One region of the Streptomyces sp. NPDC020898 genome, then DNA from elsewhere that is predicted to be linked to it. Evidence: riboswitches for the same ligand, from Rfam matches in the RefSeq annotation. Region 1 holds a riboswitch; each other region holds the start of a gene.

Region 1 (9,729 bases):
ACTCCACCGTCTCGCTGGGGAACGGGTGCCTGTGCTGCGCTGTTGATGCGAGCGAACTTGATGTCTATCTTGATCGACTCGCTCAACCCTCGACCGGGATCGACGTCATCGTCATCGAGGCCAGTGGGCTCGCCGAGCCGCAGGAACTCATGCGGATGGTGCTCGCCAGTGAGAATCCCCGGGTTGTGTACGGAGGGCTCGTCGAGGTTGTCGACGCCGTCGAGTTCGACGACACGCGGGTCAAGCATCCTGAGGTCGACCGGCATCTGGCCCTCGCCGATCTCGTCGTCGTCAACAAGGTCGGCCGGGTCGCCGACGGCGGTGAGCGGGTTCTGGGGATCGTCCGCGGGCTGGTCGACCGTGCCGCTGTCGTCGCCGCCGACTACGGGCGCGTCGACCCCGAGTTCCTCTTCGACTGCCGGCCGACCCAGGAGCGTATCGGGCAGCTGTCCTTCGACGACCTGCACGATCACGGGGAGGGCGACCGCTCCGGGCATCTGCACGCCGCCTACGACAGTCTCTCCTTCACTTCTTCGACGCCTCTCCATCCGCGCAGGCTGATGGAGTTCCTCGACAGCCGGCCCGAAGGGCTCTACCGCATCAAGGGGTACGTCGACTTCGGCCCGCACGACCGGGGCAACCGGTACGCCGTGCATGCCGTCGGGCGGTTCCTGCGGTTCTGTCCCGAGCCCTGGGCCGACGGCGAGGACCGGCTCAGCCGACTCGTCCTGATCGGGTCCGGCATCGATCTGCCCGCCCTCGGCAAGGCGCTGGAGGCCTGCACGGACGACGCCCCACACGCCGATGAGCACAGCATGTGGGGCGTCCTGAGATACGTACCGGAACGGAATCCGGACGGCTCCGAAGGGGTGAACTGACCTACGCCGGGCCCGTCACCACGCCCACCGTCTTCGGCAGGGACACGCCCGAGCCGTCGCGGCGCGGGTCCATCTCCGGGAGTTCCGCCGGTGTGCCGTTCTTCTGGGACGCACGCGCCGGTACCGGGCCCGCCCAGGCCAGGGACAGACAGTCCTCGCCCTTCAGGAACCGCTGACAGCGGACACCGCCGGTGGCGCGGCCCTTGCGCGGATACTGGTCGAACGGGGTCAGCTTCGCCGTCGTCTGCACGGAGTCGTCCAGCGTGCCCCGCGAGCCCGCGACCGTGAAGACGACCGCGTCCACCGCCGGGTCCACCGCCGTGAACGAGATCACCTTGGCGCCGTCCACGAGCTTGATGCCGGCCATACCGCCGGCCGGGCGGCCCTGGGGACGGACATGGGCGGCCTGGAAGCGCAGCAGCTGGGCATCGTCCGTGATGAAGACCAGGTCCTCCTCGCCGGTGCGCAGCTCGACGGCGCCGACGATCCGGTCGCCGTCCTTGAGCGTGATGACCTCCAGCTCCTCCTTGTTGGAGGGATAGTCGGGGACCACCCGTTTGACGACGCCCTGTTCCGTGCCGAGCGCGAGGCCCGGGGACGACTCGTCGAGCGTCGTCAGGCAGACCACCGTCTCGCCGTCCTCCAGAGAGAGGAACTCCGACAGCGGGGCGCCGCCCGAGAGGTTGGGCGCCGCCATCGTGTCGGGGAGCTGGGGGAGGTCGATGACGTTGATACGCAGCAGACGGCCGGACGATGTCACCGCGCCCACCTCGCCGCGCGCAGTCGCCGGGACCGCCGAGACGATCAGATCGTGCTTCGCGCGCCTGGCGTCCTCGTCCTCCGGGAACGGCTCGCCGTTCGCCGTACGCGCCAGCAGGCCCGTCGAGGACAGCAGGACCCGGCACGGGTCGTCGGCCACCTGGAGCGGGACCGCGCCGACGGGTGCGGCGCCGGCCGACTCCAGCAGGACCGTACGCCGCTCGGTGCCGAACTTTTTGGCCACCGCGGCCAGTTCGGTCGAGACCAGCTTGCGGAGCTCCGCGTCCGACTCCAGGATCCGGGTCAGCTCCGCGATCTCCGCGGCCAGCCGGTCCTTCTCGGACTCCAGCTCGATGCGGTCGAACCGGGTCAGCCGGCGCAGCGGGGTGTCCAGGATGTACTGCGTCTGGATCTCCGAGAGGGAGAAACGCTCCATCAGGCGTTCCTTCGCCTGCGCGGAGTTGTCGCTGGAGCGGATCAGCCGGATGACCTCGTCGATGTCCACCAGCGCGGTGAGCAGGCCCTCGACCAGGTGCAACCGGTCGCGGCGCTTGCTGCGGCGGAACTCCGAGCGCCGGCGTACGACGTTGAAGCGGTGGTCGAGATAGACCTCAAGGAGTTCCTTGAGGCCCAGGGTGAGGGGCTGGCCGTCCACCAGTGCCACGTTGTTGATGCCGAAGGACTCCTCCATCGGCGTCAGCTTGTAGAGCTGTTCCAGGACGGCCTCCGGTACGAAGCCGTTCTTGATCTCGATGACGAGGCGCAGGCCGTGGCTGCGGTCGGTGAGGTCCTTGACGTCGGCGATGCCCTGGAGCTTCTTCGCGCCGACCAGGTCCTTGATCTTGGCGATCACCTTCTCCGGGCCGACGGTGAAGGGCAGTTCGGTGACGACCAGGCCCATGCGGCGCGCCGTCACGTTCTCCACCGACACCGTGGCGCGGATCTTGAACGTGCCGCGGCCGGACTCGTACGCGTCCCTGATCCCGGCGAGGCCCACGATCCGGCCGCCGGTGGGCAGGTCGGGACCGGGGATGTGCCGCATGAGGGTGTCGAGGTCCGCGTTCGGGAAGCGGATCAGGTGCCGGGCGGCCGAGATGACCTCGCCGAGGTTGTGCGGCGGCATGTTCGTGGCCATACCCACGGCGATGCCCGACGCGCCGTTCACCAGCAGGTTCGGGAAGGCGGCGGGCAGCGCCACCGGTTCCTGTTCCTGACCGTCGTAGTTGGGGGCGAAGTCGACCGTGTCCTCGTCGATGGACTCCGTCATCAGGGACGCCGCGTCGGCCATCCGGCTCTCGGTGTACCGCATGGCGGCCGGCGGGTCGTCGTTGCCGAGGGAACCGAAGTTGCCGTGACCGTCGACCAGCGGCACGCGCATGGAGAACGGCTGGGCCAGACGCACCAGTGCGTCGTAGATCGACGAGTCGCCGTGCGGGTGCAGCTTACCCATGACCTCGCCGACGACGCGGGCGCACTTCACATAGCCGCGGTCGGGGCGCAGGCCCATCTCGTTCATCTGGTAGACGATGCGCCGGTGTACGGGTTTGAGGCCGTCGCGGGCGTCGGGCAGGGCTCGGGAGTAGATGACCGAGTACGCGTACTCGAGGAAGGAGCCCTGCATCTCGTCGACGACGTCGATGTCGAGGATCCGCTCCTCGAAGTCATCGGGCGGCGGGGTCTTCGTGCTGCGGCGGGCCATCGCTGCCGGCTCCTTCTGTTTCCTGGTCGTTCGCCTGCGGGGCGTCTGCCCTGAGGCTCACTCTTGCCGAGACGTGAACGGGATCTGACGCGGACCATTGTGGACTGCCGCACTGACAACGTGGACCAAGGCCCGTCCCTGCGGCGGTGTTGGGCTGTGGACGACGGTGCTGAAACGTACCGCCTGCGGGCCGGGGAATCTCGCTGTCGGCGTACGACCTCCGGGAACTTCGCCAGCACTCCACACGCTTGCATACAGTGGCAGGACCGGCAGGAATTCAGCGGTTGCAACAACCGCACCCGCGATCGAAGGGACGTACATGCCCATGGGTCACACGGCCACAGCCGAGGCAGGCTCCGGCGGCCTGACAGCGACCGAGCACCGCCTCGCCAACGGGCTGCGCGTGGTGCTCTCCGAGGACCACCTCACCCCGGTCGCGGCGGTGTGCCTCTGGTACGACGTCGGGTCGCGCCACGAGGTCAAGGGCCGTACCGGCCTGGCTCACCTCTTCGAGCACCTGATGTTCCAGGGCTCGGGCCAGGTGAAGGGCAACGGCCACTTCGAACTGGTCCAGGGCGCGGGCGGCTCGCTCAACGGCACCACCAGCTTCGAACGCACCAACTACTTCGAGACCATGCCCACCCACCAGCTGGAGCTCGCCCTCTGGCTGGAGGCCGACCGCATGGGCTCGCTGCTCGCGGCCCTCGACGACGAGTCCATGGAGAACCAGCGGGACGTCGTCAAGAACGAGCGCAGGCAGCGTTACGACAACGTCCCCTACGGGACGGCGTTCGAGAAGCTGACCGCCCTCGCCTACCCGGAGGGCCACCCGTACCACCACACGCCGATCGGCTCGATGGCGGACCTGGACGCTGCGACCCTGGAGGACGCGCGAGCGTTCTTCCGTACGTACTACGCGCCCAACAACGCGGTCCTGTCGGTCGTCGGTGACATCGACCCCGAGGAGACGCTCGCCTGGGTCGAGAAGTACTTCGGATCGATCGCCGGGCACGACGGCAAGCCCGCGCCGCGCTCCGGCGCCCTCCCCGACGTCATCGGCGAGGAACTGCGCGAGGTCGTCGTGGAAGAGGTCCCCGCGCGCGCGTTGATGGCTGCCTACCGGCTTCCCGAGGACGGCACGCGTGCGTGCGACGCGGCAGACCTGGCGCTCACCGTCCTCGGCGGCGGCGAGTCCTCCCGCCTCTACAACCGGCTCGTACGGCGGGACCGTACGGCGGTGGCGGCCGGGTTCGGCCTGCTGCGGCTGGCCGGAGCGCCCTCCCTGGGGTGGCTGGACGTGAAGACCTCCGGCGACGTCGAGGTGCCGGTCATCGAGGCGGCCGTCGACGAGGAGCTCGCCCGGTTCGCCGCGGAGGGCCCCACGGACGAGGAAATGGAGCGCGCCCAGGCCCAGTTGGAGCGCGAGTGGCTGGACCGGCTCGGCACGGTCGCGGGCCGCGCCGACGAACTGTGCCGTTTCGCGGTGCTGTTCGGCGACCCGCAGCTCGCCCTGACCGCCGTACAACGCGTGCTCGACATCACGGCTGAGGAGGTCCAGCAGGCCGCCAAGGCCCGGCTGCGCCCCGACAACCGCGCGGTGCTCGTCTACGAGCCCCTGACCGCCGACACCGACGAGAACACTGCCACCGACACCGACGAGGAGGCTGGCAAGTGACCGGGCTCGCCACGATGGAGTTCCACCCCCAGCCGCAGGCGGGCGAAGCCAGGCCCTGGGCCTTCCCGGCGCCCGAGCGCGGCACGCTCGGCAACGGCCTGACCGTCCTGCGCTGCCACCGCCCCGGCCAGCAGGTCGTGGCCGTCGAGGTGCTCGTCGACGCCCCCCTGGAGGCCGAGCCGGCCGGTATCGACGGGGTGGCCACGATCATGGCCCGGGCCTTCTCCGAAGGCACCGACAAGCACTCCGCGGAGGAGTTCGCCGCCGAACTGGAGCGCTGCGGCGCCACCCTCGACGCGCACGCCGACCACCCCGGCGTGCGCCTCAGCCTCGAAGTCCCCGTGTCCCGGCTCCCCAAGGCGCTCGGTCTGCTGGCCGACGCCCTCAGGGCTCCCGCGTTCGCGGACAGCGAGGTCGAGCGACTGGTGCGCAACCGGCTCGACGAGATCCCGCACGAGATGGCCAACCCCTCCCGCCGTTCCGCCAAGGAGCTCTACAAGGAGCTGTTCCCGGCGGCCGCGCGCATGTCACGCCCGCGCCAGGGCACCGAGGAGACGGTCGCGAAGATCGACTCCGTGGCCGTACGCGCCTTCTACGACAGGCACGTCCGCCCCGCCACGGCCACCGCCGTGGTCGTCGGTGACCTCACCGGTATCGACCTGGACGCGCTGCTCGGGGAGACCCTGGGGGCCTGGACCGGCTCGACGGCCGAACCGCGGCCCGTGCCGCCGGTGACCGCCGACGACACCGGCCGGGTCGTCATCGTGGACCGCCCGGGCGCCGTGCAGACCCAGCTGCTCATCGGCCGCGTCGGCGCCGACCGGCACGACCGTGTCTGGGCCGCCCAGGTCCTCGGCACGTACTGCCTCGGCGGCACCCTCACCTCCCGCCTGGACCGCGTCCTGCGCGAGGAAAAGGGCTACACCTACGGTGTACGGGCGTTCGGCCAGGTACTGCGCTCGGCTCCGGACGGGTCGGGCGCCTCGATGCTCGCCATCAGCGGCTCTTTCGACACCCCGAACACCGGCCCTGCCCTGGACGACCTCTGGAAGGTGCTGCGCACGCTCGCCGCCGAGGGACTCACCGACGCGGAGCGCGATGTCGCGGTGCAGAACCTGGTGGGGGTGGCCCCGCTCAAGTACGAGACCGCGGCGGCCGTCGCGAGCACCCTGGCCGACCAGGTCGAGCAGCACCTGCCCGACGACTACCAGGCGACGCTGTACCGGCAGCTCGCCGCGACCGGCACCGTGGAGGCCACCGCGGCGGCCGTGAACGCCTTCCCGGTGGACCGGCTGGTGACGGTCCTCGTCGGGGACGCGGCGACGATCGAGGAGCCCGTCCGGGCCCTCGGTATCGGCGAAGTGAGCGTCGTATCCGCCGAGTAGCGGTACCGGCGTAAACGACAGGGGCCCGGTGACGGAAGCGTCACGGGGCCCCTCTTTGTCCATATTGATGAGCAAGTTGCCCGTATTGATGGAGAGGTTGATGGTCTGCACTGTGGCATGCGCGACAAAACCCGTGATCCGTTTGTCGATTGAAAGAGGTCCCGCTTAGCGTCTGTCCGTCTGTCCGTAAGGCACTGCGCCGCAGCCGCGGCACCGGGCAGTCATCGCCGAGTCCCCGTACGGCGCGAGCCAGGGGAGCCGGGGACCCACCTTGTGAAGTCCCTGGGGTGAATCGGACGCCCGCGCGTGCAGCGAGGGGGTCCGTAGGAGACCTTCCTGCTCCGAACCCGTCAGCTAACCCGGTAGGCGAGAAGGAAGGAAAGGACCAGCCACTACATGGCGTTCACCCGCGCCACCGGGAAGCACCGTCGTCCCAGCCGCCCCAGCCTTGTCTCCCGTACGACCGCCCGCGCGGCCGGCGTCGCGGCTCTCGCCACCACAGGCGTCGTCGGCAGCCTCGCCGCCCCGGCGCTCGCTGCGGAGTCCGCCGTCGAGCAGACCGGCCTCACCCCGGTGATCTCCATCGGTGACTCGCTGGCCGACGAGATCGACGCCCAGGCCGCCGCCCAGGAGCAGGCCGCCGAGAAGGCCGCCGCGGAGAAGCGGGCCGTGGCCGCCGCGAAGAAGGAGGCGGAGGAGCGGGTCAAGGAGGCACGTGAGGCTGAGGCCCGCGCCGCCCGCGAGGCCGAGCGCAAGCGCCTCAACACCTATGTCTCCCCGATCTCCGGCTCGTACATCTCCACGGGCTACAAGACGGGCGGCGCCGTCTGGTCCTCGGGCAGCCACACCGGCGTCGACTTCCACGCGGCGTCCGGTACTACCGTCCACGCGGTGGGCTCCGGCACCGTCGTCGAGGCCGGCTGGGGTGGGGCCTACGGCAACAACATCGTGATCAAGATGAACGACGGTACATACACCCAGTACGGTCACCTGTCGTCCGTCAACGTCTCCGTCGGCCAGGCGGTCACCCCGGGCCAGCAGATAGGCCTCTCCGGGGCCACCGGCAACGTCACCGGTGCGCATCTCCACTTCGAGGCCCGCACCACCGCGGAGTACGGCTCGGACATCAACCCCGTCGCCTACCTCCGCTCGCACGGCGTGAACGTCTGACGACCGCTCGCACCGCTTGTCGTGGCCCCGGCTCCCTGAGCCGGGGCTTTCGGCGTTTCGGAGGGCCGTGTGTCCAAAAAATATCCATGGATTCCGGCCTGCCATCGGAAATTCCGGTTCTCTGCAATAGAGTCACTGAACACACGTCAATCATCGACGTTTCACGGGGATTAAAGCGGAGGTCGGACATGCGTATTCCGGCGCACTCGGTATGCACGGCGATCCGGGACGACATCGTCGCCGGTGTCTACGAGCGCGGCAGCCGGCTCACCGAGGAACTGCTCGCGCGCCGGTACGGCGTCTCGCGCGTCCCCGTCCGCGAGGCCCTGCGCACGCTGGAGGCCGAGGGCTTCGTGGTGACCCGGCGGCACGCGGGCGCGTGCGTCGCGGAACCCACCGAGCAGGAGGCCTCCGACCTGCTGGAGATGCGCATGCTCCTGGAGCCGCTGGGCGCCGCCCGAGCGGCCCAGCGACGCACCGAGGCCCACCTGAAAGTGCTGCGCGGCCTGGTCAGGCTGGGGCAGGAGCGGGCCAGAAGGGGCAACAGTGAGGATCTGCGCTCCCTGGGGGGCTGGTTCCACGAGACGCTCGCCCAATCGTCCGGCAGTCACGCCCTGACCTCGACGCTCACCCAGCTGCGGCACAAGATCGCCTGGATGTACGCGGTGGAGGCACCGGCCAGCCCTGTCGAGTCCTGGGCGGAGCACGGGGCGATCGTGGACGCGGTGGCGCGCGGCGACAGTGAGCGGGCCCGGGCGGTCACGGCGCTGCACACCGAGCGGGCGACCGCCGTGCACCGACTGCGCTTTCCGGGCAGCGGAGACCGTGCCGATCGTGTGAGGACTTCGCAACATCCCGTAAACATGACGGGCCTGCGGCATTAACACTGGCGCCGTATACAAAGAGGGTGGAATTCGCGGGGGATTAATTTTGCTGCCCGTAAACGGGAAATGCGAAGGGCTCGCTCGGAATTCCGGGCGAGCCCTTCGTGTGTGCGGATGGTGTCTTTGAAGCGAGGGCCGTCGCCGGCCCCGATAATTCCTCAGACCGTCTCGGGAAGTTCCTCGAGTCCCTCGGCCACCAGCTTCGCCAGACGGTCGAGCGCGATGTCGGCGCCCTCCGCCTCGGAGGCGAGGACGATCTCCTCGCCACCCTGGGCGCCCAGCCCGAGGACCGCCAGCATGGAGGCCGCGTTGACGGGGTTGCCGTCGGCCTTGGCGATCGTCATGGGGACGCCGGCGGCCGTGGCCGCACGGACGAAGATGGAGGCGGGGCGGGCGTGGAGGCCCTCCGCCCAGCCGACGTTGACGCGGCGCTCAGCCATGTGATGCTGCCCTTCAGTGTCTCAGGGTTGTCTAGACCATTGTTCCATAGCGTGAAGCGTGCCGGGAAGCAGGTGAGAACCTGTCCCGGAACCGCGTTCGAACCCCGGCCTGGGCCCGACTTCGGTCCCCCACAGACTGCCTCGCGACGTTGTCGTATGCGAGCCGTACTCTGGGGCGCATGCAGAACTCGTCGGACCGGCACGAGTACCCCGCCCACTGGGAGGCGGACGTCGTGCTGCGTGACGGCGGCACCGCCCGTATCCGGCCCATCACGGCGGACGACGCCGACCGGCTGGTCAGTTTCTACGAGCAGGTGTCGGACGAGTCGAAGTACTACCGCTTCTTCGCGCCCTATCCGCGCCTGTCCGCAAAGGACGTCCACCGCTTCACCCACCACGACTTCGTGGACCGGGTGGGGCTCGCGGCCACGGTCGGCGGCGAGTTCATCGCCACCGTACGCTATGACCGCATTGATGCCGACGGCCTGCCCGCCTCCGGTCCGGCCGACGAGGCCGAGGTCGCTTTCCTGGTGCAGGACGCTCACCAGGGCCGGGGCGTCGCCTCCGCCCTCCTCGAACACATCGGGGCCGTCGCCCGCGAGCGTGACATCCGCCGCTTCGCCGCCGAGGTGCTCCCCGCCAACAGCAAGATGATCAAGGTGTTCACGGACGCCGGGTACACCCAGAAGCGCAGCTTCGAGGACGGCGTCGTCCGCCTGGAGTTCGACCTGGAGCCCACCGACCGCTCACTTGCCGTCCAGCGCGCGCGGGAACAGCGGGCCGAGGCGCGCTCCGTACGCAGGCTGCTCGTCCCGGGCTCCGTCGCCGTCATCGGAGTC
Region 2 (9,729 bases), on a different contig from region 1:
ATCACCCTCAGATCATTGCCGGCCTCCGGGAGATCTCGCGGGACCACACCCCCGTGCCCACAACGGCCAGCAGGGTCGCCGGAGACCACCTCGACTTCCGTGACGCGACCTTCCACGAACGGTTCGTCGGCGTGCAGCACAATCACTACGGCTCCGCCCCCGCCACCGCCCCGGCGTGGTGGAGGCCGGTCGGCGAGGTGGGCCCTGTCGAGTTCGGCGTACGCCCGACCCGCCACGTACCCGGGCTGCCCGACGTGCCGCCGTACGTCACACGGGATTGCGACCAGGACCTGCACACCAAACTCGCCCACAGCGGTCTCGTGCTGATCCTGGGGGAACCGTACGCGGGCACGTCGTTCACGGCGTGGCAGGCAGTGCGCTCGCTGGAGGGGTACCGGCTGTACGCACCGGATCCCGGCGAGGATCTGCGCGGCCTGCCCGACCGGTTGAAGGCCGCGCCCGGCGACTACGTGATCTGGCTCGACGAGTTGACCGAACACCTCGGTGAAGGCGCCCTGGAACCACGGCTGCTGGGGCGGCTCACCAGCCACGGCGCGGTGGTCTTCGGCACAATGAGACCCGCCGAGTACTACCGCCGCCGTGCCGGGTCCACCCCTGGTGACCGGGTCGTCGCCATGGCGCGCACGGTGGATCTGCCGCGTGAGTGGAGCGAGGCCGAACTGGCGCGGCTGGGGGCACATGACGACGACCCCCGCGCGTACCCGGCGTACATGTGGAGCGGCAAAGAGGGCGTGACCTCCTATTTCGCGATCGGGCATCTGCTGTTCGACGAGTGGACGCGCGCCGGAACGCAACTGGAGCATCCGCGAGGGCAGTTGCTGGTACGGGCCGCGGTCGACCTCGCCCGGTGCGGGGTCACGAAGGCCGTGCCGACCGCTCTTCTCAAGGCTGCCGAGTTCCCCTACCTCCGTGGAGAGCAGGAACGGGAGTCGTTCGAGGACTCGTTGGCATGGGCGACGACACCGTTGTTCGGAGTCTCCGGGCTGCTCGTCTCGGGGGAGAAGAACGACACCTGGCGGGCCTACGGGGCACTGGTCGCCGAGGTGTTGCGCTCGGAAAACCTGCCGCCCGTTCCGGACCAGGTGTGGTGGACCCTGCTCGAGAGACTGAACGACTGGGGCATCGACCGCGCGGCTGTCCTGGACGCGGCACGCGCCGCGTTCCGTTCCCGTGTCGAGGCGGGGGACGTCGGGATCATGCGCAGGTTCGCCTGGGAGACGGACGGTGAGGAGAAGGAGGCCTGGCTCCGCAGAGCGGCGGACCTCGACGACGACGAAGCGGCCGTGCAACTGGGGGAACTCCTCCTGAGGCGTGGGGACGGGCCGGGCGCGATCCCCTATCTGGAGAGAGCCGCGTCGCGGGGGAGGGCGGCAGCCGCCGGTCTCCTCGGACTCCACTACCGGAACCAGGCCCAGCGCTGGCTGACCGAGGCCACCGTAGCGGGCGACCAAAGGGCCAAACGCGCCCTCAGCGAGTGGGGGAGCCTTCTCCCTCCGCGAATCTCTTCACCCGCCCCCGATACCGTCACCGAGTGACTGACCAGCCCGGCTCCCCGCCCCCCGCCCCCGAACTCTTCACCTGGGAGTTCGCCACCGACCCCTACCCCGCCTACGCCTGGCTCCGTGAGCACGCGCCCGTGCACCGGACCAAGTTGCCCAGTGGCGTGGAGGCCTGGTTGGTCACCCGGTACGGCGATGCCAAGCAGGCCCTCGCCGATCCCCGGCTCTCGAAGAACTCCGCCCATCACGACGAGCCCGCGCACGCCAAGGGCAAGACCGGTATCCCCGGTGAGCGCAAGGCCGAGTTGATGACCCATCTGCTCAACATCGATCCGCCGGACCACACCAGGTTGCGCAGGCTCGTCTCCAAGGCGTTCACGCCTCGCCGAGTGGCCGAGTTCGCACCCCGGGTGCAGGAACTCACCGACAACCTCATCGACCAGTTCGCGGCGCGCGGCTCCGCCGATCTCATCCACGAGTTCGCCTTCCCGCTGCCCATCTACGCGATCTGCGACCTGCTGGGCGTACCCCGCGAAGACCAGGACGACTTCCGGGACTGGGCCGGGATGATGATCCGGCACGGGGGAGGGCCCCGGGGCGGGGTCGCTCGGTCGGTCAAGAAGATGCGGGGCTATCTCGCCGAGCTGATCCACCGCAAGCGCGAGGCGCTGTCCGACGTACCCGGACCCGGTGAGGACCTCATCTCCGGGCTCATCCGCGCCTCCGACGAGGGCGAGCACCTCACCGAGAACGAGGCCGCCGCCATGGCCTTTATCCTCCTTTTTGCCGGTTTTGAGACGACCGTGAATCTGATCGGCAACGGCGTCCACGCCCTCCTCACCCACCCCGAGCAGCGCGCCCGCCTCCAGGCGTCTCTCGCCGCCAAGGAGTCCGCCCTTCTCGAAACGGGCATCGAGGAACTCCTCCGCTTTGACGGCCCCGTGGAGCTGGCCACCTGGCGCTTCGCCACCCGTCCGCTCAGTCTCGGCGGGCAGGACATCGCGGCCGGTGATCCCGTGCTCGTCGTCCTCGCCGCCGCCGACCGGGACCCGGAGCGGTTCGCCGATCCCGACGTTCTCGATCTCACCCGCCGGGACAACCAGCACCTCGGGTACGGCCACGGCATCCACTACTGTCTCGGCGCCCCGCTCGCCCGCCTGGAGGGGCAGGCAGCCCTCGGCACCCTCCTCACCCGTCTCCCTGACCTGCAACTCGCCGCAGACCCCACCGAGTTGAGATGGCGGGGCGGCCTCATCATGCGTGGACTGCGCACCCTGCCCGTCGAGTTCACGCCAGTTCGCGAATCCGGGCATACCCAGCCAGTGGTGACGTAGAAGGTCACGGAATGGTGACGCTCCGTCAACAATGTGATCTTCACGTGATCTGCGCGGCATTAACTTGTGATGAGTGATCGTCTGCCGATACGTTCACGCACTAGTGCGGCGCCCTGCGGTGTCCATCGACACCTGTCGTTGCCCGTCATCGCCCGTCGCACTGGCCCCCGCTGTCTCGTGAAAGGCCACCGCATGCTCTCCGGGAACGGTCGTCACCGTCGCCCCCGTCAGGCCCCGGCTCTGCTGGTCGCGGCCGGCGTGGCAGGCTCCGCCATCGCCATTCCGCTGCTCGGCGCCACCGGCGCGAGCGCGGCCAGCGGTACCACGTGGGACCGGGTCGCGGAGTGCGAGAGTGGCGGCTCCTGGAGCGCCGACGACGGCAACGGGTTCTACGGCGGCTTGCAGCTGACCCAGATGGACTGGGAGGAGTACGGCGGCCTCACCTACGCCCCGAGTGCCGACCAGGCCAGCCGTTCGCAGCAGATCGCCGTCGCCGAGAAGGTGCTCGCCGACAAGGGGGCCGGGGTCTGGGAGGCCTGCGCGCTGCTGTCCGGGCTCGGCAAGGACACCGGCTCGGCCGACGTCGACACCGGCGTGGCCGGCGACGGCACCAGCACCAGCAGCGGCAGCGGTATCGGCTCCAGCACGGGCGTGGACGCCGGTGTGAGCGAGGGCGGCACCTCCTCCTCGGCTTCGACGCCGCCCTTGACGCCGAAGTCGACGCCGACGTCACCCACGCCCTCGACGTCGCCCTCGACCGACTCCGCCGAATCCGCCGACTCCGAGTCCTCCACCGGTTCCTCGCCGTCTCCCGTGCCGTCCGTCGCGGCGACGACCGACTCCGTCGAGTCGTCCACCCCGCTGTCGCCGTCGCCTTCCCCCTCGTTGCCCGGTACCGGCGACTCGCAGGAAGGGGACAGTTTCCTCACGGACACGGCAAAGAGTGCAGAACAGGGCAACTCCGGGCAGAGCGCCGAAAACGGGACCGGTCGTCATCGTGGCGACACCGAGGGCTCGTACACCGTCCGTGCCGGCGACACCCTTTGCGACATCGCCGACTCCCTTGGCCTTGAGGGTGGATGGTCCGAGCTCTACCTCGAGAACGAGCATGCCCTCGGCACTGACCCGGACCTTATCCTCCCCGGTCAGACCCTTGCGGTAGGTAGCGAACCGGGGCAAAAGTAACCGGAGTTCACGTCACACTTCGTGCTGAATGTCCGTTATAAATGCAGTGAGAGATAGGTCTCAGAAGCCCTGATCGTCTTTGTATTTCAGGGGATCACCTGTTTACGGTCGTGATCGCTCGCCACCGCGGGCCCCGCCGGTCGCAACGCCGAATCCTGCCAACGGCCGTCCGGGAACAGTCGTCGCTATCAAGCGCCGTAGGCAGGAGCGGGGGACCCAAGGTAGGTGCCGCACCGGGCAGTTGACCGGAGCGGCTTGGGGTTAAGTCGTACGTCCAGGACTCGGACGTACGGCCGGGCAACTCAACCGGCCCGAACCCGACAGCTCACCTCGCAGGCGTCGGTGAGGGGATCACGCATGCTGTTTTCCGGTAAGGGCAAGCACCGCCGTCCGTCCAAGGCCACCCGTGTCGTCGCCATCGCCGGTGTGACCGGTGCGGCCGTCGCCGCTCCGCTCCTGGCGGCCGGCTCCGCCTCCGCCGCCACCTCCGCCGAGTGGGACACGGTCGCCCAGTGCGAGTCGGGCGGCAACTGGTCCATCAACACCGGCAACGGCTACTACGGCGGTCTCCAGTTCTCCGCCTCCACCTGGGCCGCGTACGGCGGCTCGTCGTACGCCTCCACCGCCGACCAGGCCTCCAAGTCCCAGCAGATAGAAATCGCCGAGAAGGTCCTCGCGGGCCAGGGCAAGGGTGCCTGGCCGGTCTGCGGCGTGGGCCTGTCCGGCGCCGCCTACGACGGCGGTTCGAGCAGCGACGCGGGTACGAGCGACAACTCGTCCAGCGGTGCCGGCAGCTCCGACAGCTCCAGCGAGGCCACCACGCGTTCCTCCGGCGATCAGTCGGCCTCCCGTTCGCAGGAGCGGCCCGCCGCGAAGAAGACCGTCACCACCCCGACCGGCAAGAAGGTCGAGAAGGGCGACGGCGAGTACAAGGTCGTCACCGGTGACACCCTCAGCGAGATCGCCGAGGCGCACGACGTCGAGGGCGGCTGGACGAAGCTCTTCCAGCTGAACAAGGACATCGTCGACGACGCCGACGTCATCTACCCGGGCCAGCAGCTGCACCTCAGCTGACCCCGGTCACCTGCGGGCCGGGTCTTCCCCCAAATCCCAGTCGGCTCGAAGGTGAACCACAGCGCCCTCACATCCGTGGCTTCCATAGTGAAGACCTCGTGAGGGTCACCCCCGTCCCCCACGGGCTCCCCGCTCCGGTGCGTTCTCCCCCGTACGCACCGGGGCGGGGCTTTTTTGTGCCGCCTGCTGGCCCGTCTGTCGGCCCGTCCATTGCCCCGTTCATTGTTCCGCCTTTTGTTCAGGTGGGGAACAATGTTTACCCTCTGTTCTGTCCAGGGGGTGGCCGGCGGACCTGCCGATCCCCCTCGGGCGGTTAGGCTCATCCCGCGGGGCCCCAAAAAGTCCCGCGTACCCGCGTCACATCCCAGAAGGAGATGCTCGTGCCGTCCATCGACGTCGTCGTAGCCCGGGAAATCCTCGACTCGCGAGGCAACCCCACCGTCGAGGTCGAGGTCGGCCTCGATGACGGCAGCACCGGTCGTGCCGCTGTCCCGTCCGGCGCCTCCACCGGAGCCTTCGAGGCCATCGAGCTGCGCGACGGTGACCCCAACCGCTACCTCGGCAAGGGTGTCGAGAAGGCCGTCCTCGCCGTCATCGAGCAGATCGGCCCGGAGCTCGTCGGTTACGACGCCACCGAGCAGCGCCTGATCGACCAGGCGATGTTCGACCTGGACGCCACCGACAACAAGGGCTCCCTCGGCGCCAACGCCATCCTCGGCGTTTCCCTCGCCGTCGCCCACGCGGCGTCGGAGGCCAGCGACCTCCCCCTCTTCCGCTACCTCGGCGGCCCGAACGCGCACCTGCTGCCCGTTCCGATGATGAACATCCTGAACGGCGGCTCGCACGCCGACTCCAACGTGGACATCCAGGAGTTCATGATCGCCCCGATCGGCGCGGAGTCCTTCTCCGAGGCCCTGCGCTGGGGCGCCGAGATCTACCACACCCTCAAGAAGGTGCTGAAGACCAAGGGCCTGTCCACCGGTCTCGGCGACGAGGGCGGCTTCGCCCCGAACCTGGAGTCCAACCGCGCCGCGCTCGACCTCATCATCGAGGCCATCAAGCAGGCCGGTTACGTCCCCGGTGAGCAGATCGGCCTCGCGCTCGACGTCGCCGCGTCCGAGTTCTACAAGGACGGCAAGTACGAGTTCGAGGGCAAGTCCCGCACGGCCGCCGAGATGACCGAGTACTACGAGGAGCTCGTCTCCGCGTACCCGCTCATCTCCATCGAGGACCCGCTGTACGAGGACGACTGGGACGGCTGGAAGACCATCACCGACAAGCTGGGCGACAGGGTCCAGATCGTCGGCGACGACCTCTTCGTCACCAACCCGGAGCGCCTCGCCCGTGGCATCGAGGAGGGCTCGGCCAACGCCCTGCTCGTCAAGGTCAACCAGATCGGCTCGCTGACCGAGACGCTGGACGCCGTCGAGATGGCCCAGCGCAACGGCTTCAAGTGCATGATGTCCCACCGCTCCGGCGAGACCGAGGACGTCACCATCGCCGACCTCGCCGTCGCGGTGAACTGCGGCCAGATCAAGACCGGCGCCCCGGCCCGCTCGGACCGCGTCGCCAAGTACAACCAGCTGCTGCGCATCGAGGAGATCCTCGACGACGCCGCGGTGTACGCCGGTCGCTCGGCCTTCCCCCGCTTCAAGGGCTGAGCCTGCTGAGCCCGCAGAGCCTGTAACGGCTTGGGCAGCGTCGTACGTACGTCCCCGTACCCGGTCCCGTACCGTGTGCGGGGACGTACGCACGTGCGGCACGGACAAGCGCAGACGCTCGGGGAACGGGGAGGCGGGAGACATGGCCGTGAAGGACCGGGACCGGTTCTCCACCGCGACCAGGATCAAGCTGCTCGGGGAGCAGACCGCGGCCCGCGTCTACCGCTCCCAGACCAAGCGCCAGGCCCGCCGCTCCCGCCTGACCGGCCGGGCGGCCCTGCTCGCCCTGGTCCTCTGCTCGCTGATCGTGGCGCTCGCCTATCCCATAAGGCAGTACGTCTCCCAGCGCGCCGACATCGCCGACACGGCACGCGAACGCGACCGGGCCAGGCAGCGGGTCGAGCAGCTCCGCGACCTGAAGGCACGCTGGCAGGACGACGCGTACGCCGAGCAGCAGATCCGGCAGCGGCTGCACTATGTGATGCCGGGCGAGACCGGGTACATCGTGATCGACCCGGACGCGGCGAAGCAGTCGCACGCCGACCTGGGCGCGGCCGACCGCCCCTGGTACGCGAACGTCTGGGACGGCGTGGACAAGGCCGATCAGGCAGGCTGAGCCGGCGCCGACACCGACGCCGACGCCGCCGACCAGTGAACGTGAACGCGAACGTGAACGGAACAGAAAGACAGGTATGGAAACGCCTCCGCCGCCCACCCCGCGTACCGAGCCCACCGACGCGGACGTCGAGGCCTTCAAGCAGCAGCTGGGCCGCCCGCCGCGCGGGCTGCGCGCGATCGCTCACCGCTGCCCCTGCGGTCAGCCGGACGTCGTGGAGACGGCCCCGCGCCTGCCGGACGGCACGCCGTTCCCCACGACGTACTACCTGACGTGTCCGCGGGCCGCCTCCGCGATCGGCACGCTGGAGGCGAACGGCGTGATGAAGGAGATGACGGAACGGCTCGCGACCGACCCCGAGCTGGCCGCGTCCTATCGAGCCGCGCACGAGGACTACCTCGCCCGCCGCGACGCGATCGAGGTCCTGGAGGGCTTCCCGAGCGCGGGCGGCATGCCGGACCGCGTGAAGTGCCTGCACGTCCTGGTGGGCCACTCGCTGGCCGCGGGACCGGGTGTGAACCCGCTGGGCGACGAGGCGATCGCGATGCTGCCTCAGTGGTGGGCGAAGGGGCCGTGTGTGGTGGCGTCGACGCCTCCCGAGGGGGAGGGCTGGGAGGTCGACGCGAGCGAGTCCGGCTACTTCGCGTTCAAGCCCGTCGACTCGGCGGACTCGGCGACGACTGAAGGGGACGGCAAGTGACCCGCGTCGCCGCCATCGACTGCGGTACGAACTCGATCCGCCTCCTCGTCGCCGAAGCCGACCCGGAGACGGGCGAACTCGTCGACCTGGACCGCCGGATGACCATCGTCCGCCTCGGCCAGGGCGTCGACCGTACGGGGCGGCTGGCCCCCGAGGCCCTGGAGCGGACCTTCGCGGCCTGCCGTGAGTACGCCGCCGTCATCAAGGACCACGGCGCCGAGCGGTTGCGTTTCGTCGCCACGTCCGCCTCGAGGGACGCGGAGAACCGGGACGAGTTCGTACGGGGGGTGCTGGACATCCTCGGTGTCGAGCCCGAGGTCATCTCGGGCGACCAGGAGGCCGAGTTCTCCTTCACCGGCGCCACGAAGGAACTGACGGGTCGCGACGACCTCGCCAAGCCCTACCTGGTCGTGGACATCGGCGGCGGCTCGACCGAGTTCGTGGTCGGCGACGACCACGTGCGCGGGGCCCGGTCCGTGGACATCGGGTGCGTACGGATGACCGAGCGGCACCTCGTGCGGGACGGGGTGGTCGTGGACCCGCCGGGGGACGAGCAGATCGCTGCCATACGGGCCGACATCGAGGCCGCGTTGGACCTGGCGGAGCAGAGCGTCCCGCTGAGCGAGGCGCGCACGCTGGTCGGGCTCGCGGGGTCGGTCACGACGGTGTCGGCGATCGCGCAGAACCTTGCCGCGTACGACCCCGAGGCCATCCACCACTCCCGGGTCTCCTACGACCGCGTCCGCGAGATCACCGAGAGCCTTCTCCGGTCCACGCACGCCGAGCGCGCGGCGATTCCGTCGATGCATGCGGGGCGCGTCGACGTGATCGGTGCGGGGGCACTCGTACTGCTGTCGATCATGGAGCGGATCGGGGCGGCGGAGGTCGTCGTGAGCGAGCACGACATCCTTGATGGCATCGCCTGGTCGGTCGCGTAGGCCTCGGCTGAGCAGGTCGGACAACGTATGAGCGCACTTGAGGGGCTGTTTGCGGCCCCTCGGTGACGCCCCCTCGGGAAACTTCGTGAAGTTCTTCACAAGGAATTCGGTCCCGTTGGGCGAGGAACCGGCTCCCGGGGGCCTTTTCGGGGGCTCACCAGGGGTGGGAGCAGGTTCGGGGGAGTGTTCCGGCGGGGTTTCCGACGGGTGGAACGAGGGGCCGGTCCAGTCGCTCCGGAGAGCCGGAAGGGCAGTTCACGCGGCCTTGACAACGGGACGTAGGGGGTAGTGGTTCGCTCCCTGTGACCTCGTCCCTGGCGAGTGGGCCGCGCAGTGTAGCAGAGGTGGTGAAGAAGCTTGTGAAGGGGCGCACGAGCGACCCCCCTGGAGCGGGTGGATACTCGATGGCATGAGCACCACGGAGCGTCCCAGGATCCTCGTAGTAGGCGGTGGGTACGTAGGCCTGTACGCAGCTCGGCGCATTCTCAAGAAGATGCGCTACGGCGAGGCGACCGTCACGGTCGTCGACCCCCGGTCGTACATGACCTACCAGCCCTTCCTCCCCGAAACCGCCGCCGGCAGCATTTCGCCGCGCCACGTCGTCGTACCGCTGCGACGTGTGCTGCCCAAGGCGGAAGTTCTCACCGGTCGGGTCACCACCATCGACCAGGACCGCAAGGTCGCCACGATCGCCCCCCTCG
Region 3 (9,729 bases), on a different contig from region 1:
GTCTGCCCCTCGGTGAGGCGCAGCCGGGTCAGGTCCAGGGTGGCGACGCCCGTGCCGAGGTCGTATCTCGGCTGTACGTCCGCCACCGCGGCCGGTGTCCATTCCGTACGCACCCAGTGGGTGCTGATGTCCTTGGGCAGTGCGGCCGAGCCCGCCAGCAGAGCCGCCGTGACGATCGCCAGGAAGACCGAGCCCGCTCCGGTACGGCCGAGGAACGCGCTGACGGCGATGCCGACGCCGAACACCGTCAGTGCGCAGGCCAGGCCGGTCTGCAAGCTGGTGGCGAGTGCCTGGTCGTCCCACTTCAGGGCTGTTCCGACAAGGCCTGCGAGGAGGGCGAGCAGGAAGATCCAGCCGCCGATCCAACGCGGGCCGCGCGGCTTCGGTGGGCGGGGCCATTCGGTCCGTATGCCGGGGTGCAGGCCGCCGAAGTTGCCGTGGGCGATGTTGACCGCCGCCGCGACGTCCCGGTCGCGGGTGTTGTGCGGGCCCCACAGATACCCCGTACCGCCGACGTGTGTGCCGTCCTTGACGATGGGGTCGCGCCACCAGGAGGGGCGGGCGGAGGGGACCGGGGGCGCCTGGGCCTCCGGGGGGGCGTCGGCGACGGCCTGGACGGCCAGCGGGTCGGGGTCGGGGGCCCCGCGGTTGCGCGACCAGTAGCCGGCGCCCGCGAGGAGGATCGAGAGTATGACGGCGAAGGACAGCACCCCGCCGTTCTTCAGCATCGTCAGGAACACACCGCAGCCGACCAGCGCGAAGAGCACGGCCGTCAGCGCCTGGCCGTCCACCCGGCCGGTGAGCAGCTTGCGGACCTCGTTCTCCTCCTCGTCGTCGTACGGCACGAACAGCCAGGCGAAGCCGTAGAAGATGAGGCCGATACCGCCGGTGGCGGAGAGCACCGCGAGCGTGATCCGGAAGATCACCGGGTCCATGTCGCAGTGCCGCCCGAGTCCCGAGCACACCCCGCCCAGCATTTTGTGCCGCCGCTCGCGCCGGAACGCGGCCGGTGGAGTCGCCAGCTGTTCGGCGACCGCCTCCTCCACGGCGGTTGCCCCGGTCGGATGGGAACTCGCGTACGCACCCGCGCCCGCTCCCGTGTACGCGTGCCCGGGCGTGCGCGGTTCCCCTTTCTCTGTGGGCGACGGGGTTGCCGCGGCGGGCACGGCATCCTGCGGCCCGGCGCCCGGGGTGGGGCGAGGGCCGGAGCCGGGTCCCGGACCCGTCGCGGCGTGCGAGTGATCTGTCATGCGTCCATGGTGACGCCCGGGGCGGCCCGGCGGCAGTCGGAATGACCCTGGGTGAACCCTGATTTCGGCCCTGAGTCGGGACGGGGGAAGCGTTCGACGGCCGGCGGGCTCGAAGATCAGGGGAGTCTCGGGGGCGGACCCTGATGCCCGGGCCCGCCGGGCGTGTGAACATCGATGGCATGCCGGAAGCCGCTGCGTTGCCACTCGTCGAACCGCGGCCCCCGCGCAAGCTCTACCGCAGCAGCGACGGACGCTGGCTCGGAGGCGTGGCGCGGGGGCTCGCCGGGCATCTCGGGCTGCCCGTGATCTGGCTGCGCCTCATGTTCGTCGGCCTGTTCATGGCGGACGGACTCGGTGCGCTGCTCTATGCGGCCTTCTGGTTCTTCGTCCCGCTCGGTATGGGTGGTGTCGAGGCCCAGCGGCCCCCCTCCCTCGTCAGCACCGAGAGCTCGCCCGACGGCCGCCGCAGACTCGTCGCCCGCAAGCCGGACAAGGGGCAGATCGTCGCCCTGCTCCTCATGGTCGTCGTGGCCATGGTCTTCGTCGGCAACGTGAACCTCGGCGGGGGCGCCAAGGCCTATCTGTTCCCGACCGTGCTCGTCGCCGCCGGCGTCGCCCTGGTCTGGCGTCAGGCGGACAACGCCCGGCGGGCCCGCTGGATGGAGGCCGGCCGCCGTCGGCGCACCCTCACCTTTGTCCGCGCCGCGGCCGGCGTCATGCTGGTCACGGCGGGTGTGTCCGGCATCTTCGTCCTTCAGGGCTCCGCCGCCCACCTCGGCTCGGTCCTCCAGGCCGCGCTCGCCGTGCTGGTCGGGATAGCGCTGCTCGCCGGTCCGTATCTCGTGCGCATGACCCAGGACCTCTCCGAGGAGCGTCTGATGCGCATCCGCGCCCAGGAGCGTGCTGAGGTCGCCGCCCATGTGCACGACTCGGTGCTGCACACCCTGACCCTGATCCAGCGCAACGCGGAGAGCGCGAACGAGGTGCGCCGCCTCGCACGCGCCCAGGAGCGCGAACTGCGCAACTGGCTCTACAAACCGGAGGGCACCGGCAAGGACGAGGCCGACGAACCCACCACCCTGGCCGAGGCGGTGCGGCGCAGCGCGGCCGAGGTCGAGGACAAGCACGGCGTCCCCATAGAGGTCGTGGTCGTCGGCGACTGCCCGCTCGACGACAGAACCGGCGCACAGATGCAGGCCGCGCGGGAAGCAATGGTGAACGCCGCCAAGTACGGTGGCGAGGGCGGTGCGGTGCAGGTCTACGCCGAGGTCGAGGGCAGGACGGTTTTCGTGTCCGTCCGGGACCGCGGACCCGGCTTCGACCTCGACTCCATACCCGCCGACCGCATGGGCGTCCGAGAATCGATCATCGGCCGCATGGAGCGCAACGGCGGTACGGCGCGACTGCGCGCGGTACCGGACGGCGGCACGGAGGTCGAGCTGGAGATGGAGAGGGCGGAGAGTACGTCATGAGTGACGCGCACGGGGAGAGCAGGCCGGCATCCGAGTCGGCCGAGCCGGCAGGAACCACTGAACCTGCCCGGTCCGCAGAGCCAGTGGGCGGCGGCAGCGGCGATGCGGACGGGCGGCGGGTGCGTGTCGTTCTCGTCGACGACCACCGTATGTTCCGTACGGGCGTACAGGCCGAGATCGGGCAGACCGAGCGGACCGGCGTCGAGGTGGTCGGCGAGGCCGCCGACGTCGACCAGGCGGTCACCGTCATCACCGCCACCCGGCCCGAGGTGGTCCTTCTCGACGTGCATCTGCCGGGCGGCGGCGGTGTTGAAGTACTGCGCCGCTGCGCCCCGTTGATGGGCGACCCTGAGCAGCCGGTCCGCTTCCTGGCGCTGTCCGTCTCGGACGCGGCGGAGGACGTCATCGGCGTGATCCGGGGCGGTGCGCGCGGATACGTCACGAAGACGATCACCGGCGCGGACCTCGTCGACTCCGTCTTCCGCGTCCAGGACGGCGACGCGGTGTTCTCGCCGCGCCTCGCCGGGTTCGTACTGGACGCGTTCGCGTCCACGGACGCCCCGCCGGTGGACGAGGACCTCGACCGTCTCACCCAGCGGGAACGGGAGGTGCTGCGGCTGATCGCCCGGGGCTATGCGTACAAGGAGATCGCCAAGCAGCTCTTCATCTCCGTGAAGACGGTGGAGTCGCATGTGTCGGCGGTCCTCAGGAAGCTCCAGCTGTCGAACCGGCACGAGCTGACGAGGTGGGCCACGGCACGGCGGCTCGTCTAGGGGCAGGGCGCCTCGTAGGTCAGGAGGGACCCGGGGGCACCGCGCGGCCGCTCACACCACCCTCGTGGCCCCCGCGAACGGCATCTCGTCCAGAGGTGCCACTCGTACCGGTGCCGAGGGGTTCGGGGCGTGGATCATCTGTCCGCGGCCTACGTAGAGGCCCACGTGACTGATGCCCGAGTAGAAGAACACCAGGTCGCCGGGGAGGAGTTCGGACCGTGAGACCCGCTGGCCGGCGTTGATCTGGGCGTAGGTCGTGCGGGGCAGGGAGATGCCGGCGGAGCGGTACGCGGCCTGCATGAGGCCCGAGCAGTCGAAGGCGTCCGGGCCGGTCGCGCCCCACACATAGGGGCTCCCGAGCTTCTGGTAGGCGTACGAAACGGCCTCCGCCGCACGCGAGTTGGGCGCCCCGGCGACTCCGGCTGCCCCAGCTGCCGCGGTGGCGTCAGCGACTCCGGCTGCCCCGAGCCCGTCCCGCGCACCCCCCGACGACCGGGAGGCATGCCCGCCGCCCCAGCTTCCGTCGTCCGCCGCGAGCCGGGCGCGTTCCTCCGAGCTGAGGCGGGACAGCAGTTGGCGGGCCTCGCCCAGTTTTCCGGTGACCGTCTTCTTGTGGCGGTTCAGCTCGGCCTGGCGGGACTTGAGGGAGGTCAGTTCGACGTGGGCCGCCCCGCGCAGCTGCTCGATCTCCCGCAGTTGCTTGCGTACGTGGGCCACGTCCGACGACTGTCTGCTGCCCGCCCGTTCGGCGAACGCGGCCCCGTCCAGGTAGCGGTCGGGGTCGTCGGAGAGGGCGAGTTGCAGCGCGGGGTCGAGACCGCCGGAGCGGTACTGCGCCGCGGCCATCGAACCCAGCGCCTCCCGGGCCGAGTTGAGCCCCTCCTCCTTGCGCGCCGCCTCGTCGCGCAGGTTCTCCAGCCTCCGTTCCGCCCGCTCGGCCCTCTCCTTCGAGCCGTTGTACTTCTCGGTGGCGACCTCCGCCTCCTCGTACAGCTTGTTCACCTTGGCCTCGACCTGCGCCGCGGTCAGCTGTGGATCGGCGTATCCGATGCCGTCGAAGCCGGTCGCCGTCGCCGCGCCCGCGAGGGCGATCGTCGCGGCGGTGCGGGCCGTACTGCCGTTGAGCGAGCGCTGTCGGGGCTTGCGGTGCGCTGCCACCGGGGCGTCACGTCCTTTCGTACGACCGCCGGGAAGCGGACCCCAGGAGGGCGGTCGCGCGTCCGGCGGCGGCTCGCACAGGGGGAGCGGTCCGCCGCCGGACTTTCTCGGCGGTGGTGTCCGACTGCCGCCCCTGGCCCGGGCGGCGGTGGGGAGCCGGGCACCTGGTGGAGGACGCTAAACCTGAGTGTGTCGTGGGGGTAACGCCATGTGCGGAACTGGCGTGAGCCGATCGCCGGGTGACCGTATGCGACCGTGATCGCGGTCCGCCGCCGCCGACTTCACGCAGTCGACTGACCGATGCGGCGCTTCCGGGACACGCGACGGTGACACAGTGCTATGGGGTGCATATATGCGAGATCCCGGAGCACCCCATGCCCGGCCCGGTGTCAGGTCGTGCGGGCGCCTCTGATTAGGCTCCGGGCCATGGACGTACTCATCCATCTCTTCGTCGGCCTGCACATCATCGGCATCGCCTCGCTCCTGGGCGGGTTTCTCACCCAGCTGAAGGCGATGGGGCAGGGCACGGCCCGCTTCGTGCCGGCGATGCTGCACGGCGCGTTCACCATGCTGGTCACCGGTGTCGCCCTGGTGGGCCTCAATCAGGCCGACGACCAGCCGGTCGACAACGTCAAGATCGGCGTGAAGCTGGCCCTGCTGATCGTGATCCTCGGCCTCGTCTATGTGCAGCGCGACGAGGAGACCGTGGACAAGCGTCTGTTCGGTCTGGTGGGCCTGTTCACCACAGCGAACATCTTCATTGCCGTGCTCTGGACCTGACCCGACCTGACCGAACCCTCAGGCGGGGCGCACCACGCTGTGGATCGCCGACTCGCCGTCGTAGAAGATCGATTCCTCACGGACGTACGTGCCCGGCTTCGGCGCGTGGATCATCATGCCGTTGCCGATGTAGAGGCCGACGTGGCTGATGTCGTCGTAGAAGAAGACCAGGTCACCGGGTTGGATGTCGGAGAGTGAGACCGTCGTGCCCGCGTTCACCTGGTCGTAGGTGGTGCGCGGGAGGTCGACTCCGGCAGCCTTCCAGACGGCCTGGGTGAGGCCCGAGCAGTCGTACGAGTCCGGGCCGGTCGCGCCCCAGACGTACGGCTTGCCGATCTGTGCGCGTGCGAAGGTGAGGGCCTTGTCGGCCTTGGCGGCGTACGAGGAGTCGGTGACCGTCGGCGTCGACGTGTCCGGGGTGCTGCCGCCCGTCGGCTGCTGGGCCGCCGCGGCTGCCGCCGCTGCGGCCTCCTGCTGGCGTTGCTGCTCCGCCGCCTGCTGCTGGCGGACGAGCTCCTGCGCCTGACGGCGGGCCTCCGTCTGCTTCTCCCGCTCGATCGCCGCGAGGCGCAGCTTCTCCTCGGCGGTGAGGCGGGAGAGCAGCTGACGGGCCTGGGCGAGCTTCGTCTGGACGGCGGTCTTGGTCGTCTGGAGGTCGTCCTGGGCCTCCGTGAGCGATTCGAGGCTCGCGGTGGCTTCCTGGCGCATCCGCGTCGTCTCGGCCTGCTGGGTGACGTAGTCGTCGACCGAGCCCTTCTGGCGGGCGGTCAGGCGGTCCATCAGCTGGTTCTGGTCGAAGTAGTCCTGCGGGTCGTCCGCGAGCAGGAACGTCGCCGTGTCGGGGGCGGCGGACCCGGTGCGGTACTGGGCCGCGGCGAACGAACCCAGCTCCTCACGCGCGTCGTTGAGCTTCTGCGTGCGCTGGGCCACGTCGTCCATCAGGGTGTCGACGCGCTTGCGCTGCTTGGACGTCTTCTCCTTGGCGCCGTTGTACTTGTCGGTGGCCGACTCCGCCTGGCGGTAGAGGTCGCCGATCTTCGCCTCGACCTCCTCCATGCTCGGCTGGTCGTCGGCCGAGGGTGCCGGGGGTGTCGTGGGCTCCGTGGGCGCGGCGGTGGCGGTCTGGGACAGCAGGGCCACGGAGGTCAGTGCCGCCGTGGCGAGGGCGGGGGTCCGTATGCCTGCTACGCGCGTTCCTGCAGGACGCGACTTGCGGTGCGACGACGCCAAGGGAGGCGACTCCTTCCATGTTCCGCCTACCGGGTTAGCTGTCGGGTTCGGGCGGGTGATTCGGAAGGGTTGCCCTACGGTCCTTGCCCTGGACGGCAGTCGGACCGATTCACCCCAGGTTTTCGGTGGGTCCCCGGCTCCTGCCGCACAGGGCGGCACGATCGGACTCGGCGGAGGCCGCGCGGCCCGGCGACGTTCGCCGGTGGGGTTCGAGCGGCCTTAGGGCACGCTAACCAACTGGTGTGGCTCCTGTGAAGGTTGATGACCGCTATGTCCGATACGTTTTTGTGACCTTAGGTTTAAACGTGGATTCGTGAAACCGATCCGGAATGATTTCTGGCGAATTGTTCGGATCTGTGAGTGTGCACGGGTAGCTCCGGTAGATCCTCGCCCTCCATGTTTCCGGGGGCGGGGCGGGTTGTCAGTGGGGGCGCCTAGACTCGGAGAGCGATGAGCAGCCTCTTTGATGACAGCTTCCTGGCGGACCTCCGGGGCCCTCGCGCCCATGAGGAGGAGCCCCCGCCGCCGCCCGAGGACGAGCACGTGCCGGAGCCCGTTCCGGACGATCTGTTCGGCGGGAAGTTCGACGCGCCGCCGGACCGGGACGCGTACTACCGCGACGGTGCCCCGCGCCCCGCGGTGGACCCGGCCGCGCTCCTGGACGGGCTGAACGAGAACCAGCGCGCGGCCGTCGTGCACGCCCACACCCCCTTGCTCATCGTGGCGGGCGCCGGCTCCGGCAAGACGCGTGTGCTCACGCACCGCATCGCGTATCTGCTCGGCGAGCGGGGCGTCCACCCCGGCCAGATCCTCGCGATCACCTTCACCAACAAGGCCGCCGGTGAGATGAAGGAGCGCGTCGAGCACCTCGTCGGCCCGCGCGCGAACGCGATGTGGGTGATGACGTTCCACAGTGCGTGCGTGCGCATCCTGCGGCGCGAGAGCAAGCGGCTCGGCTTCACGTCGTCCTTCTCGATCTACGACGCGGCCGACAGCAAGCGACTGATGGCGCTCGTCTGCCGCGACCTGGACCTGGACCCGAAGCGCTTCCCGCCCAAGTCCTTCAGCGCCAAGATCTCCAACCTGAAGAACGAGCTGATCGACGAGGAGGACTTCGCCGCCCAGGCGAGCGACGGTTTCGAGAAGACCCTCGCCCAGGCCTACGCGATGTACCAGTCGCGGCTGCGTGAGGCCAACGCGCTCGACTTCGACGACTTGATCATGACGACGGTCAACCTGCTGCGCGCCTTCCCGGACGTCGCCGAGCACTACCGCCGCCGCTTCCGCCACGTCCTCGTCGACGAGTACCAGGACACCAACCACGCCCAGTACGCGCTCGTACGGGAGCTCGTGGGCACCGCCGAGCACCCGGTGGACGTACCGCCCGCCGAGCACGACCTGGGCCCCGCCGAACTGTGTGTCGTGGGTGACGCCGACCAGTCGATCTACGCCTTCCGGGGTGCGACGATCCGCAACATCCTCCAGTTCGAGGAGGACTACGCGGACGCGACGACGATCCTGCTCGAACAGAACTACCGTTCCACGCAGACGATTCTGAGCGCGGCCAACGCGGTCATCGAGCGCAACGAGTCCCGCCGCCCCAAGAACCTGTGGACCAACGCGGGCGCGGGCGCGCGCATCACCGGCTATGTCGCCGACACGGAGCACGACGAGGCGCAGTTCGTCGCCGAGGAGATAGACCGACTGACGGACGCGGGCGACGCGAAGGCCGGCGATGTCGCCGTCTTCTACCGGACGAACGCCCAGTCCCGTGTCTTCGAGGAGATCTTCATCCGCGTCGGCCTGCCCTACAAGGTCGTCGGCGGCGTCCGCTTCTACGAGCGCAAGGAGGTCCGGGACGTCCTGGCCTACCTGCGCGTCCTCGCCAACCCGGAGGACTCGGTGCCGCTGCGCCGCATCCTCAACGTGCCCAAGCGCGGCATCGGCGACCGCGCGGAGGCGATGATCGACGCGCTCTCCCAGCGCGAGAAGATCAGCTTCGCGCAGGCGCTGAAGCGCGTGGACGAGGCGTACGGCATGGCGTCGCGGTCGACCAACGCGGTCAAGCGGTTCAACGCGCTGATGGAGGACCTGAGGACGATCGTGGAGTCGGGCGCGGGCCCGGCGACCGTCCTGGAAGCGGTACTCGAACGCACGGGCTACCTCGCCGAGTTGCAGGCGTCGACCGACCCGCAGGACGAGACCCGGATCGAGAACCTCCAGGAACTCGCCGCCGTGGCCCTGGAGTTCGAGCAGGAGTCCGGAGCGGCTGCCGAGACGGCCGAGGGGTCCCCGCAGCCCGCGGAGGGCGAAGCCCCGGCCCCGGTCGGCCTCCCCGCCTTCCTGGAGAGGGTCGCCCTGGTCGCCGACTCCGACCAGATCCCCGACGAGGACGACGACGGCTCCGGCGTCATCACCCTGATGACCCTCCACACCGCCAAGGGCCTTGAGTTCCCCGTGGTGTTCCTCACCGGCATGGAGGACGGCGTCTTCCCGCACATGCGCGCCCTCGGCCAGGTGAAGGAGCTGGAGGAGGAACGGCGGCTCGCGTACGTCGGCATCACGCGCGCGCGTGAACGGCTGTATCTGACGCGGTCGGCGCTGCGCAGCGCGTGGGGGCAGCCCTCGTACAACCCGCCCTCGCGTTTCCTGGAGGAGATCCCGGCGGCGCATCTGGAGTGGAAGCGCACGGGGGCGATGGCTCCGGCGACGTCCTCCGGCCCGGTCTCCGGGGTGGCGTCCTCGCTGTCGTCCTCGCGCTCGCGTTCCGCGGCCTCGGGTGCGTCCGGCTTCGCCACGCGGCGGGGCGGCGTCGAGAAGCCGGTCGTCGCACTGGCGGTGGGGGACCGGGTCACGCACGACCAGTTCGGTCTGGGGACCGTGGTGGGAGTGAAGGGCACGGGCTCGAACGCGGAGGCGACGGTCGACTTCGGCGAGGAGAAGCCGAAGCGGTTGCTGTTGCGGTACGCGCCTGTGGAGAAGCTTTAGCGCTCCGCTGGGTGCGCAGGTTATTCGCCTGCGGGCCGGTGGGGGGCTTGTCGCGCAGTTCCCCGCGCCCCTAAGGGG

Evidence for each region. Region 1 has a riboswitch for cyclic di-AMP ahead of ACH4TV_RS36185 (M23 family metallopeptidase). Riboswitches for the same ligand answer to the same signal wherever they lie in the genome.
Region 2: it holds a riboswitch for cyclic di-AMP, as region 1 does, so the genes downstream of both, ACH4TV_RS27095 (transglycosylase family protein) here and ACH4TV_RS36185 (M23 family metallopeptidase) in region 1, are expected to answer to the same signal.
Region 3: it holds a riboswitch for cyclic di-AMP, as region 1 does, so the genes downstream of both, ACH4TV_RS26115 (NlpC/P60 family protein) here and ACH4TV_RS36185 (M23 family metallopeptidase) in region 1, are expected to answer to the same signal.

The regions. Positions count from the first base shown of each region.
Region 1 covers NZ_JBIRRV010000015.1:106,989-116,717, forward strand. Annotated here, with positions in the region: gene ACH4TV_RS36165 (CobW family GTP-binding protein) at 1-878, shown strand, start outside; gene ACH4TV_RS36170 (DNA topoisomerase (ATP-hydrolyzing) subunit A) at 880-3,336, opposite strand; gene ACH4TV_RS36175 (M16 family metallopeptidase) at 3,656-5,011, shown strand; gene ACH4TV_RS36180 (M16 family metallopeptidase) at 5,008-6,396, shown strand; cyclic di-AMP (ydaO/yuaA leader) riboswitch at 6,612-6,779, shown strand; gene ACH4TV_RS36185 (M23 family metallopeptidase) at 6,793-7,566, shown strand; gene ACH4TV_RS36190 (GntR family transcriptional regulator) at 7,755-8,450, shown strand; gene ACH4TV_RS36195 (HPr family phosphocarrier protein) at 8,609-8,890, opposite strand; gene ACH4TV_RS36200 (GNAT family N-acetyltransferase) at 9,070-9,729, shown strand, end outside.
Region 2 covers NZ_JBIRRV010000009.1:67,159-76,887, reverse strand. Annotated here, with positions in the region: gene ACH4TV_RS27110 (hypothetical protein) at 1-1,556, shown strand, start outside; gene ACH4TV_RS27105 (cytochrome P450) at 1,553-2,854, shown strand; gene ACH4TV_RS27100 (transglycosylase family protein) at 3,047-4,039, shown strand; cyclic di-AMP (ydaO/yuaA leader) riboswitch at 4,223-4,393, shown strand; gene ACH4TV_RS27095 (transglycosylase family protein) at 4,397-5,113, shown strand; gene eno (phosphopyruvate hydratase) at 5,494-6,774, shown strand; gene ACH4TV_RS27085 (septum formation initiator family protein) at 6,917-7,390, shown strand; gene ACH4TV_RS27080 (DUF501 domain-containing protein) at 7,467-8,090, shown strand; gene ACH4TV_RS27075 (exopolyphosphatase) at 8,087-9,028, shown strand; gene ACH4TV_RS27070 (NAD(P)/FAD-dependent oxidoreductase) at 9,438-9,729, shown strand, end outside.
Region 3 covers NZ_JBIRRV010000008.1:268,357-278,085, forward strand. Annotated here, with positions in the region: gene ACH4TV_RS26090 (PspC domain-containing protein) at 1-1,250, opposite strand, end outside; gene ACH4TV_RS26095 (PspC domain-containing protein) at 1,394-2,722, shown strand; gene ACH4TV_RS26100 (LuxR C-terminal-related transcriptional regulator) at 2,719-3,495, shown strand; gene ACH4TV_RS26105 (NlpC/P60 family protein) at 3,547-4,653, opposite strand; gene ACH4TV_RS26110 (hypothetical protein) at 5,080-5,433, shown strand; gene ACH4TV_RS26115 (NlpC/P60 family protein) at 5,452-6,663, opposite strand; cyclic di-AMP (ydaO/yuaA leader) riboswitch at 6,672-6,846, opposite strand; gene pcrA (DNA helicase PcrA) at 7,114-9,651, shown strand.